Regions from separate parts of the Lysinibacillus sp. YS11 genome, predicted to be linked through region 1. Evidence: predicted binding sites of a transcription regulator. Region 1 holds the regulator's gene; each other region holds the start of a gene.

Region 1 (4,292 bases):
TTCCAACTGCCAAATCATGTTATCATCGAAAGCTTTTCTTCCCTTCAGTAGTTTTTTACAAAAAAAAATTAGCAGGAATATTATTTTCCTGCTAATCTTTCTTGGTGCTCTTGGAAACGACGATGTACTGTCGCCTTACTTACCTCAAAGCCTAACCCTCTAAGCGTTATAGAAATTTCTTCAAAGGTAAATCCACGTTTGCGTAGCTTCACAATTTCCTCTACAGGTAGATCTTTTCGCTCCTGCCCCTGCGGATTACCTCGATTCGATAAATTATTTTCTGGACGATAACCGTTTTCTACAGCACGTCGCATACCTCGTCGAATTTTAGCATTATGGATTCTACGCTGATATTCCTCTACAATCGCTAAAATTTCAAGCAGCATCGTATCCATTTCATTTAATTGGACTGGGCCTGCATCACGCATAGAAAAAACATCAGTTGCTGACTTTTGTAATAAATGTAATACAGCCATCCTTGCATTGCCTCGTCCTAAACGAGTTTCATCTTGGACAAAAAGAGCATTAATGTTCTTATCTTTTATAAAATCAAGCATTTCTAGTAAGCCTTCACGTTCTACATCATAGCCACTATGTTGATCTTTAAACACGCCCTTCACTGCATAGCCTTGCTCTTTAGCATAGCGCAGCAACTCTTCCTGCTGGCGCTCTAATGAGGAGCTTTGTGTTTCTTTTTCAGTACTTACGCGACAATAGACAACAGCCGATAGTTGATTATTTATCATTGTTCATTTCTCGCAATTTCGATAGTATTGATGGGACTGGCTTGATCACTCACTACAGGTATAACTAGAGATTTTCCCGCTACAATTTTAATATCTGCTAGTTCATTTTCAGTTTTTACAAGCTTTATCCAATCATCAGTACTCATTTTACCACGATATTGCTCGGCTAACGACCACAAGCTATCCCCATGTTCGATTTGAATTTCTGCGTAACTAACTTTTCCTGGATCAGTAATGTAAAGGTATGCTGCAAATAATAAACAAGCTCCTATTAAGATTGAGATATGTGTGTTTTTCTTAAACCATGTCATAATCATTACCCCTTTTTAAGAATGTTTGTTCGGAATGTATGTTCCCATAATAAAGCGAACAAACGTTTTTGTCAAACACTTTTCGAACCTATGTTTGCATACATGTTCGCATTCTGTTATACTATCAAATAAGAAGAATGATTTTAGAAAAAAGAGGTGAGCACTCATGAAAAAAGTTTCGAAAAGACAAGAGGACATTTTAGCTTTCATTAAGGAAGAGGTACGAGCTAAAGGATATCCACCATCAGTACGTGAAATTGGTGAAGCAGTTGGACTTGCTTCCAGTTCAACTGTTCATGGACATTTAGCTCGATTAGAACAAAAAGGCTTTATTCGTCGAGATCCAACAAAGCCACGCGCAATTGAAATTTTAGAGCCTGAAGAATCCATTCAAAAACAACAGGTGATCCATGTCCCACTTGTCGGGAAGGTTACAGCTGGTTCTCCAATTACAGCAATTGAAAATATTGAAGAATACTTCCCATTACCCGATACGTATGGCACAAGTGAAGATCAATTGTTCATGCTAGAAATCATGGGGGAATCAATGATTGAAGCTGGGATTTTAGATGGAGATTTAGTCATTGTAAAACAAAAGGCAACAGCTAATAATGGGGATATTGTTGTAGCTATGACAGCTGAGGATGAAGCAACTGTAAAACGTTTCTTTAAAGAGAAAAACCATTTCCGTTTACAGCCTGAAAATTCTTCTATGGAACCAATTATAGTCGATCAAGTTTCTATTTTAGGACAGGTTGTAGGTCTTTACAGACGTGTACATTAACGATTAAAGCAGATTTTGAGGATTATGTTCCTTCTAAGAGCATGTATCCTCTTTTTTACGCAAAAAAAGAATCCACATACGATTGGATTCTTTGTACAATGCCTCTTCTAAGCTTCCTTCTTAAATTTTAAGCTCGCTTCAATAAAGGCTGAAAATAGCTTTTGAGCACTCTCATCTCCTACTATGGCTAGTTCCTCAGGATGCCACTGAACAGCTAAGCAAAATGGCATCTCCTCATGAACTACCGCTTCGATAATACCGTCGTTAGATTTTGCCGCTACTTTTAATTTTTCTGCTAAAACATTCACCGCTTGATGATGAAATGAATTCACTGCTATTTTCTCTTGTTCAACGATAGTCGCTAATAGATTGTCAGCAATAACCTGTACAGAATGGGTAGCTACAGCTCGACCTGATTGCTGCATATGTTGGAGTAACTTGGTACTAAAGTGATCACTATCAATATCCTGATATAAGGTACCACCTAATGCAACATTTAGTATTTGAATTCCTCGACAGATCCCGAAAATAGGCATCTTACGTTGGAATGCGGCTTCAATCAATGCTAACTCAATCGTATCTCGCGCTGGATGAATTTTTCCAAGCTTTAATGAAGGCTCAGCCCCGAATAGAAATGGGTGCACATCATGACCACCAGATAATAATAAACCGTCTGTAAGGGCTAAAATCTGGGCTGCCTCTTCTTCTACTCCAATTGGAATAATCAGTGGAATTCCACCTGCTTCAATGATGCTTTTACTGTAAGCAGCATTTAATCGAGAGGATAAATCATCCTCAACAAAGGCTGTAATACCAATAATCGGTTTCACTTGCTTCCCTCCAAATTCTTGAAAATTGCACAATTACCAAAAGCCTAGATACCAATTAATTAATACATCGCCATAGAAATAAACAATAACTGCGGCCAATGCAATAGATGGCCCAAACGGAATGGGTGTTTTTCTCCCCTGTTTGTTTTTCGATAACATGGTAATCCCGACAATCATACCAATAAGTGCAGCTAAAAATAGCGTTAACAGTGTATCAATCGTACCCAGAACGAGACCAATTAAAAAGAATAATTTAATATCGCCTCCACCCATGCCACCGTTTGATAGCACAGCAATGATATATAATATGCCAAAACCAACCACAGCACCCACAAGAGAGTCCCACCACGGTGTTAATGGTGACAGCACTCGTCCAATAGCTAGCAAAGGTAAAAAGAATACTAACACCTTATCTGGAATTAGCATATAGGCTAAATCTGATACAACGATAATAACTAATAAGGAGATAAAAAAGAGTGCTACTATCAATTCTATGCCCCAGCCTAACTGCCCATAAGCAAAGGCAAATAATACACCTGTCATTAATTCTATGACTGGGTAAACCCAAGAAATTTTATTGCCACAACCACGACATTTTCCTCCTAAAAATACATAAGACAAAACTGGTACTAAATCAAGCGCCGTCAGTCGTCTCTGACATTTTGGACAATGTGAAGGAGGATGTACAATCGACTCCTTCTGTGGTACACGTAAGCCAACTACATTATAAAAAGAGCCAAAGACAAGTCCAAATAAAAAAATAAAGATCGTATAAGCCATTTCCAATTTTATGTCCTCCTAAACCAATAGGCGCCCATACAAATGCAGTATGGTGCGCCTATCAATAAAGTTATTGTTGTTCTTCGTAATAGAACGTTGTCACTTGCACTGTTGCCTTTAACGTAAGATCTGCATCTTTCTCAAGCTGTGCCTGCTCTCCAGGCAATTTAAATTCAATCTTATCGGTTTTCATGACACGCTCTAATTGTTCAACCTCCTGTAAAAAGCTTTCAAGAGAATTAAAATCAAGCGCACCCACCTCTAATATAAAAGTAACAAGCTTTAAATTAGTTGGTAAAGAGTCCTTCGAAAGAGATGCAATTGGTGTAGTAGTCTCCTTGTTCTCCTGATCACCATTGACCTCTGCTTCAGCCTGCTCCAACATATTAAGATCATTCGATACATCTGAAGGTGTCACAGTGCCGTCCTCACCTTGAACAGTTAAAGACAGTATACGAGTTCCTGTCACCTCTTCAATCTCAGCTAAATCAAGAATAATCTTTTCAACGGCTCTTGTTGCAGGTAGCTTTTGTCTTAAGGCTAATATATTGATAGTAGGCTGTCCCTGCTCTTTGTCTAATTGTGCTAGTTGTTCTTTGACACTAGCTAATTCTTGCTGCACCTGCAATACATTACTCTCTTTCTCATTCACTTCATCCAATTTTGGTGAAAGCAAATAATAATACAGCGCAAATAAAATAGCAGCTATCAGCGCCAGTAACAAGATCATAGATGAATTTTTACTACTCGTTAATTTATTCATGAGCGTCGTCCTCCAGCTAAATACATAAAATCGATTGTCGCTGTAATGGACACTGAATATCGCGGTACTTCTTTAAAT
Region 2 (4,292 bases), 1.9 Mb from region 1:
TCCAAATGAAACATTGAACATATGATACGTAGAGAGGAAGGGAGGAAAAAATTGCGTATTCATATTGTTCAAAAGGGAGATACATTGTGGAAGATTGCGAAAGAGTACGGCATTTCGTTTGAAGATTTGAAGCGGCTCAATGTCCATCTTGCCAACCCAGATTATATTGTTCCAGGCATGGAAATTATATTGCCTGAAAAAATAAACAAAGAGCCGCATAGAGATTCACATAAAGAAATGCCGAAAAAGGAAACACAAGTGCATAAGGAGACACCAAAGGAAAGTCCTAAAAAAGAGGTACAGCGACCAATGCCACCACCACCGCCAATTGTACCGCCACCACCAGCTCCTATGCCAATGCCAGAACCACAAATGATACCGATACCAATACCGATGCCAATGCCAATGCAGATGCCACAACAGCCGATGTGGGTACCGCAGCCTGTGGAAATGAATTGGCACCAGCAATTGGTGATGCCACAAATGGAGCAAAATGTTACAACACCACCTGTACAAATACAGCCACCACCACCGCCAGCACCTACACCGCCACCACCGCCTGTAGCTAAACCAAAGCCAATGCCACAACCAGCACCACATCCACCAATGCATATCATGCCACAAATGCCTGCCGTACCACATTGTTCAAGTTGCCATCAGCCAATCTATCATCAGATGTGGTGGCCGATGCCAATGCAGCCGCAGGTCGAGCATTATACGATGCCACAGCAGCCAATGTCCTATGACATGCCAGATCATAAAGTAGGTGGAATGGAAGACTTTTTAGAGTCCACATCACCATTCTTCCATACGCAAGATCACCAAAAGCCACAAATGGATATGATGCCCGATATGAATATGGGGCAATCCTGTGGTTGTGGCACACAACCAATGATGATGCCTGATATGAACATGGGTCAATCTTGTGGCTGTGGCACACAACCAATGATGATGCCAAATTGGCAAATGGACCCTTGTCATTGCCCGCCACCACCATGTCCGACACATTGTCCACCACCATGCCCATCAGCAGCAGGTCCTTGGATGTCTCCGCATTATTTCCCAGGCGGGATGACGCCTTATCGATGGTGAAAAAGCGTATATTGTAGAAGAAGTAAAGCCAAATATTTGGAAATATAAATATCGATCGAAAAATTATTTTGTCAAACGTGCAAAGCAAGTGGAAATTGCGGAGAAGGTAAGAACCATTCATCGCCAATTAGGACGTATGGAACCTTCTTTGATCCTACCATTAGTTCAGAGCGATGATGAGCAGTTAATTGTGCAAATGTGGCAAGAAGGAAGCCACGGTGCTAACTTTGCGCATAAAAAAGATCGTAAGGAATCTCTTAGACTACTAATCGCTTTACATGACACACATAAAAAGATTGCTTGGCAGCGCGTGCCAGGCTTGCATACCTACTCACAGCTTTTAAAATGGCAAATGCGTCATATGCGTTTTAAAAGTAGAAGAAATGAGTTTCGAACATTTTTAACGAAAGAAGAAATTGATCAAATATTGCATTATAGTGATAAGTCATTACAATTGATTGCATTGGAAGATGCACCTGAAAAAGAGATTACGCTACTGCATGGGGATGTAGTTCATCATAATTTTTTATGGTGCTCCGATGGACAATTACGTTTAATTGATTTTGATTTAGCGCACCTTGGTGAAGCGGATGACGAGTATATTTTATGGTTACATCGTGTGTTACCTGCTGTAGATTATGATCTTGGAAAGATTTTTGCAGAGTTACCTGAGCTGAAACGACTGGATAAAAGAAAGCTTCATCGCTTGAAATACCCAAATGAGTTATTACGAGAATGGCTGTTTGCTATAGATTTACCACTAGAGCAACAGCTAGTATTTTTAGATTATTTAGTACCATTTACAAAACGAGCCCTCACCTATTGGCCAAAACTGTGGTACGATATTGATAGATTTGTCAAGAAATGACCGTCAATTGGCGGTCATTTTTGTCTGCGAACGGAGTTTAGACGCTACTTTTTGTCGAGCATTCGTTCGCTATATGCTATAATCGAAGACGATGATTGTGAGGGATTATAGATGTATGATTATTTAAAAGGACAAATTACTCGTATTACACCTGAATTTATTGTGCTGGAACAACAGGGGATTGGGTGGCAACTTAATACGCCCAATCCATTTGCTTTTCGAACATCTGCCCTTGAGCAACAGATATATGTTCATTTGCATGTGCGAGAGGATGCGCAAGTTTTATATGGCTTCCCTAACCTAGATCAGCGTGAGTTATTCCGTAAGCTTATTTTAGTGTCAGGAATAGGACCAAAGGGCGCTTTAGCGATTTTAGCTACAGGTAATCCACAACAGGTTATTAGCGCAATTGAGCGGGAGGACGAAGCGTTTTTAGTGAAGTTCCCTGGAGTTGGTAAAAAAACAGCACGTCAAATGATCCTCGACTTGAAGGGTAAACTTGGTTCATTATTAGATACACTTGAATTACCTAGTGCAGAAGATGAATTACCTTTGTTTGGTGTGAATGCCTATAAACATGAATTAGAAGAAGCCCTACTTGCCTTAATGGCTCTTGGCTATTCTGAAAAAGAGCTAGAAAAAATTAAACCACAGCTAGAGGATAACGATAAACTTGAAACGACAGATGCCTTTATGAAACAAGCATTGCAACTACTGCTAAAATTAAAATAAGGAAAGGAGGAAAGGTGCATGTCTGAACGTATGATGGCAAGTGAAGCAGGGAGCTATGATGAGCAGTTTGAGTTATCTTTACGTCCTCAAAAATTAGCACAGTATATTGGGCAACATAAAGTAAAGGAAAACTTACAAATATTCATTGAAGCGGCAAAGCTTCGCCAAGAAAGTTTAGATCATGTGTTGTTATATGGACCTCCAGGACTTGGTAAAACGACCTTAGCGGCTGTTATCGCAAATGAGATGAATGTTAACGTACGCATGACAAGTGGCCCTGCGATTGAGCGTCCAGGAGATTTGGCAGCTATTTTAAGTTCACTAGAGCCTGGGGACGTTTTATTTATTGATGAAATTCATCGACTGCCCCGTGCTATTGAAGAAGTATTATATCCAGCAATGGAAGACTTCTGCTTAGATATTGTGGTAGGAAAAGGTCCTGAAGCACGTTCTGTACGACTTGATTTACCTCCCTTTACCCTTGTAGGTGCAACAACAAGAGCGGGTGCTTTATCAGCTCCTCTAAGAGATCGCTTTGGTGTGTTGCTGCGCCTAGAATATTATGATGACCGATCGCTTGCTGAAATTGTTGTGAGAAGTGCACATTTATTTGAGGTAGAAATAGAGCAAGTAGCAGCAATGGAAATGGCGAGACGCTCACGTGGAACACCTCGAATTGCCAATCGTTTATTGAAACGAGTGCGAGATTATGCACAAGTGCTTGGAGATGGTATGATAACGGAGGGTCTTGCACAGCAAGCATTAGAGCTGTTACAAGTAGATCCTAGAGGGCTTGATCATATTGACCATAAACTTGTAACCAATATGATTGAGCGATTCCGAGGAGGCCCAGTAGGCTTAGATACTCTTGCTGCATCAATTGGTGAGGAACGGGTTACGATAGAAGATGTATACGAGCCTTATTTGATGCAAATTGGCCTTATTCAACGTACCCCGAGAGGAAGAGTAGCCACACATTTAGCTTACGAACATTTTGGATATGAGTATCCCCAACAAACATAAAGAAGGAAGTTATTTTCATGCGTGTAGAAGATTTTGATTTTGAATTACCAGAGGAGCTTATTGCCCAAACACCATTAGTGGATCGTACAGCAAGTCGATTAATGGTCGTGACACCGGGCTCAAATAAAGTGGAGCACCACCATTTTGCCCATGTATTAGACGAGCTACATGCTGGAGACTGTCTTGTACTAAATGATACAAGAGTTTTACCTGCTCGTTTAATGGGTGTAAAAGAAGAAACAGGTGCACATATAGAAGTATTGCTACTGAAGCAAATGGCTGGTACAGATGAGTGGGAAACACTTGTAAAACCAGCAAAGCGTGTAAAAGTAGGAACAGTCATCACATTTGGTGACGGTTTATTAACAGCTACATGTACAGGTGAGCTTGAACATGGCGGACGTACATTTGAATTTCAGTATAATGGTATTTTTTATGAAATATTAGAGCAACTTGGTGAAATGCCATTACCTCCCTATATTCGTGAAAAACTAGAGGATAAGGATCGTTATCAAACCGTTTATGCCAAAGAGCGTGGTTCTGCTGCAGCGCCTACAGCTGGGCTGCATTTTACAGA
Region 3 (4,292 bases), 1.9 Mb from region 1:
AACTTAATTGTATAAAATATTGTGGTCTATTGTAAAGAGACTGTATCATTTAGTTTAGTTAATCTCGTGAACAGTTCGAAAAATGGAAAAAATATTCTTCTTTTTAATAAAAAAGACCCTCTGCGACTTCACGTCACAAAGAGTCCTTGTTTCGACAAATTGATTAATGTAATTGATTGTAAGCTACAGCAATTTTCGCGCCGACTACTGCATTGTTTTTCACTAATGCAATGTTGGCATCAAGACTTTTACCTTCTGTTAATTCTTTAACTTTGCCAAGTAAGAATGGTGTAACATTTTTACCTTGAATGCCATTCTCTTCAGCTTCAACTAAAGCTTTTTCAATAATGTTTGTAATAAATGCATGCTCTAATGCTTCAGACTCAGGAATTGGATTTGCGATGACAGCCCCACCTTTTAAGCCTAATTGCCATTTCGCAGATAGCATTGCTGCAATTTCTTCTGGCGTATCTAATTGGAAGTTTACATCAAATCCACTTTGACGTGTGTAGAATGCTGGTAATTCATTCGTACCATAACCAACCACTGGCACACCTTTTGTTTCAAGATATTCTAATGTAAGACCGATGTCTAAAATAGATTTTGCACCCGCACAGATAACGGCAACATTTGTTTGTGCTAATTCTTCTAAATCAGCAGAGACATCCATTGTTGTTTCCGCACCACGGTGTACACCACCAATACCACCTGTAACAAAGATTTCAATACCTGCAAGCTCTGCACAGATCATTGTCGCTGCAACTGTTGTAGCACCTAATTTTTTCGTTGCTAGTAAGTAGCCTAAGTCACGACGTGAAGCTTTTGCAACACCTTGAGCATTACCGAACATTTCTAGTTCTTCATCTGATAGACCAATTTTAATTTTCCCATCAATTAATGCAATTGTTGCTGGGACTGCACCATTATCGCGAATAATTTGCTCAACTTCACGCGCAGTTTGCACGTTTTGTGGGTATGGCATACCGTGTGAAATAATTGTTGATTCTAACGCAACGATTGGTAGACCTTTTGCTTGTCCTGCTTTTACTTCTTCTGATAATACGATGAATTCTTTCATGTTGTTATTCCTCCATTTCATTTTTCAACAAATCTACTGATAATTCAGGTCTTACTGTATAAGGAGATGCCAATGTATTTTTTGCATTGGTTAATCCAGCATCAATACATGTCTCAAAAGATTGTCCAGTCAGCCAACTGTGAATAACAGCGCTGACAAAGGCATCTCCTGCTCCTGTCACATCTTCAATTTTGTCAATCACTTTAGCGGCAACATGACAAGGGGCAATCGTTGTAGATGCTGCATAAACGCCCTTGCTACCAGCCGTGATAATGACATGCTCCGCACCTAATTGTAGGAGCTGTTGTAAAGCTTTTTCATAATGGGTAGCGTTTTCAATTTTATGTCCAACAATCGTTTCCGCTTCATCTGTGTTACAAATAAACCAAGTTACGCCTTGTAATGTTTCAGGTAGTCGATTCATTTTTGGCGAAGATACTGGCACAATGACAAGTGGAATATCACGAGCAAGGGCTACTTGCTGGATATACGCCACTGTTTCTTTTGGACAGTTTAAATCCAAAATAAAACAGCCCGCGTTTACAAGCATTGTTTCATGTTTTTTCAACAAGCTCGGTAACAGAAGGTCGTAAACTTCCATATTTGCTACAGCTAGTGCTAGCTCACCCTGTTCATCCATGATGGCAGTATAAGAACCTGTGGAAGCCTCTGCAAGCTGCTCTACATAACGTAGATTCATAAAGGATTCCGAAGCCTCTTGGATCACTTGCCAATCAGCATCCTTACCTGCCGTTGTCAGTAACGTCACTTGGTGGTTTAATCTGCCTAAGTTTTCAGCAATATTTCGACCAACGCCACCTACACTAAAGGAAGAACTGGCAGGGTTAGATGTTCCAAATTGAACATTGCCCTTGACATGGAATTTGCGGTCTAAATTAGCTCCACCGATGCAAATAATTTCATTTTCTTCGGGTAATATATAAGCACGACCTACAATTTTTCCTTGCTTCGTTAAACTAGACACTAAATTAGCAAGCACAGGACGCGACAGATTCATTGCATCTGCCATTTCTTGCTGAGACATAAACGGATTCTGGCGAATTAAAGCAAGCACCGCCTGTTCTCTTTCATTCATAGCATCACCTTTTATTATATTTGTTTATATTATAAACTTTTGTTTGCGTTATGTCAAAAGATTCTTTATTAAAAAAGTTGAACCTCATCTTACTGAGGTTCAACTTTTTTTGTTTATGCTTGCTGAGGTGTTTGTTTTTTAACAATGATGACGAATAAACTGGCCATTGCACAAAACATTCCTGCAAGAAAAAAAGCCCATGTATAAGAGTTGAAAAATTTATAAATTAACCCTCCACCATACGCTGCAACCGCCGCTCCTGCTTGATGTGAAGCAAATATCCACCCATAGATAATACTGCTTTTTTGCATACCAAAAATTTGTCGTGTAATACTGATGGTTGGTGGCACTGTAGCAATCCAATCTAGTCCGTAAAAGATCGTGAAAATCGTTAATAAAACAAATGATCCTTGTGCAAGTGCATAAGGGAGCAATAATAGAGATGCGCCTCTTAACAGGTAATACCAAAACAATAACCACCGATTATCGAAGCGATCAGACAACCAGCCTGACGCAGTTGTACCTAATAAATTAAAAATGCCCATAAAAGAAAGGAATGATGCGGCAGTGACTAAAGGAACGCCAAAGCTAATACAATAAGAAACAAAATGAGTACCAATTAATCCGCTTGTCGATAGCCCACAAATAAAAAAGCTACCTGCTAAGAGCCAAAATGCTTTAACCTTAATCGCCTCAAATAAACCTTTAAAAGCCATAGCTATTGGATTCTTCTTTTGCTGTATTTGTTGTTCCTCTATAGCCTCCTCTTGTCCATAAGGAGTTAACCCCATATCCTGAGGTCTATTTTTTATAAAAAGCGCAATCATGAAAAACATTATGATACTAAGGAGTAGCATTAATGTGATAGCCCATCGCCAAGAATAGTGTTCAATAATGATAGCTAGAACTGGTAATAAAATTAACTGGCCCGTGGCTGTACTTGCCGTTAAAATACCAACCGCTAATCCTCTGCGTTTTACAAACCAATGATTCGCAACATATGGGCTAAGGACAGTTAAAAAAAGACTTGCTCCAAGACCAATAATGCCCCCCCAAATAACGATTAGCTGCCAGGATTCACTCATCAAAAATGTTAAAGTCATTCCTAATACTAAAGTTGCCATAGCACCTAGCATCATTTTCTTTAGGCCAATGACTTCAAGTAATGCAGCCATAAATGGTCCAGATATGCCATATAAAAACAAACTTACAGCAAAGGCTAAAGCAATGGTTGAACGATCCCAGTGAAATTCTTTTTCAAGAGGGTCGATAAACACGCCAGATGATGACATTGTAATTCCTGCGACAATTATCGAGAAAAATGCGACGATTAAAATAAACCAACTATAATGAACACGCTTCACCTCAACACCTTCTTTTCTTTGATAGACTACAAAACATGTATATACATGTTTAAGTCTGCATATTTCATTTATATGTATATACATGTATAATCATAGTAATCGTTCATAAAGCTGTCAAGAAGGAATTTCTAGTTATTGGGTGTATACTTATAATTAGTAGAATCCCCTTAAAGGAGTACTGTCGATGAAGAATCAACTTAAAAATATTGATTATACACAAATTTGTGTTTGTGCTAACCTTAGAAAAAAAACAAGGGTTGTCACACAATTATATGATAAGCTGCTACAGCCTACAGGTTTAAAAGTTACACAATATTCAATGCTTGCACATATCGACCTTCAACAAGCTGTCTCAATCAGCCGTTTAGGTGAAATTTTACAACTGGATCAAACCACTATAACACGTAATATTAATCTATTAAAGCAACATGGCTATGTTGAGTTAAAGCGAGATACCAATGATGCTCGTACCAAAAAAATAACGCTCACTGAAAAAGGTTTAGAAAAGCTGCATGAAGCAGCACCTATTTGGCAAGGCATTCAAGATAGAATTATCGAGGATATTGGAACCGAAAAATACGCAGATTTCTACGATACCTTGCGAACAATGCAAAAAATTATTCAAGCCTATGACGAAGTATAAAAAAAGCGCCCACAGTATAGGGCGCTTTTTGCCATGCTCTTAATATTGAATAAGTGTTTTAATATTTAAATCGCCAAGCTTTTCGCGACCATTTAATTCTAGAAGTTCAAT

Evidence for each region. Region 1 encodes LexA, which represses DNA repair genes until DNA is damaged. Its sites were predicted from a motif close to CGAACATATGTTCG; they were not measured.
Region 2: ruvA (Holliday junction branch migration protein RuvA) is a predicted target of LexA. The motif match lies at 2,016-2,029, and genes of this name have one in related genera.
Region 3: LBYS11_RS15535 (carbohydrate kinase) is a predicted target of LexA. The motif match lies at 2,207-2,220, and genes of this name have one in related genera.

The regions. Positions count from the first base shown of each region.
Region 1 is NZ_CP026007.1:1,240,890-1,245,181, reverse strand. It holds partial or broken gene def (peptide deformylase) at 1-51, shown strand, start outside; gene LBYS11_RS05795 (YneB family resolvase-like protein) at 81-746, opposite strand; gene LBYS11_RS05790 (cell division suppressor protein YneA) at 743-1,057, opposite strand; gene lexA (transcriptional repressor LexA) at 1,224-1,841, shown strand; gene LBYS11_RS05780 (gamma-glutamyl-gamma-aminobutyrate hydrolase family protein) at 1,949-2,671, opposite strand; gene LBYS11_RS05775 (prepilin peptidase) at 2,705-3,457, opposite strand; gene LBYS11_RS05770 (hypothetical protein) at 3,522-4,214, opposite strand; gene LBYS11_RS05765 (hypothetical protein) at 4,211-4,292, opposite strand, start outside.
Region 2 is NZ_CP026007.1:3,147,853-3,152,144, reverse strand. It holds gene LBYS11_RS24090 (LysM peptidoglycan-binding domain-containing protein) at 52-1,092, shown strand; gene LBYS11_RS15645 (phosphotransferase) at 1,082-1,960, shown strand; gene ruvA (Holliday junction branch migration protein RuvA) at 2,072-2,692, shown strand; gene ruvB (Holliday junction branch migration DNA helicase RuvB) at 2,711-3,715, shown strand; gene queA (tRNA preQ1(34) S-adenosylmethionine ribosyltransferase-isomerase QueA) at 3,733-4,292, shown strand, end outside.
Region 3 is NZ_CP026007.1:3,123,980-3,128,271, forward strand. It holds gene LBYS11_RS15530 (pseudouridine-5'-phosphate glycosidase) at 164-1,078, opposite strand; gene LBYS11_RS15535 (carbohydrate kinase) at 1,083-2,174, opposite strand; gene LBYS11_RS15540 (MFS transporter) at 2,288-3,538, opposite strand; gene LBYS11_RS15545 (MarR family winged helix-turn-helix transcriptional regulator) at 3,723-4,181, shown strand; gene LBYS11_RS15550 (adenine phosphoribosyltransferase) at 4,221-4,292, opposite strand, start outside.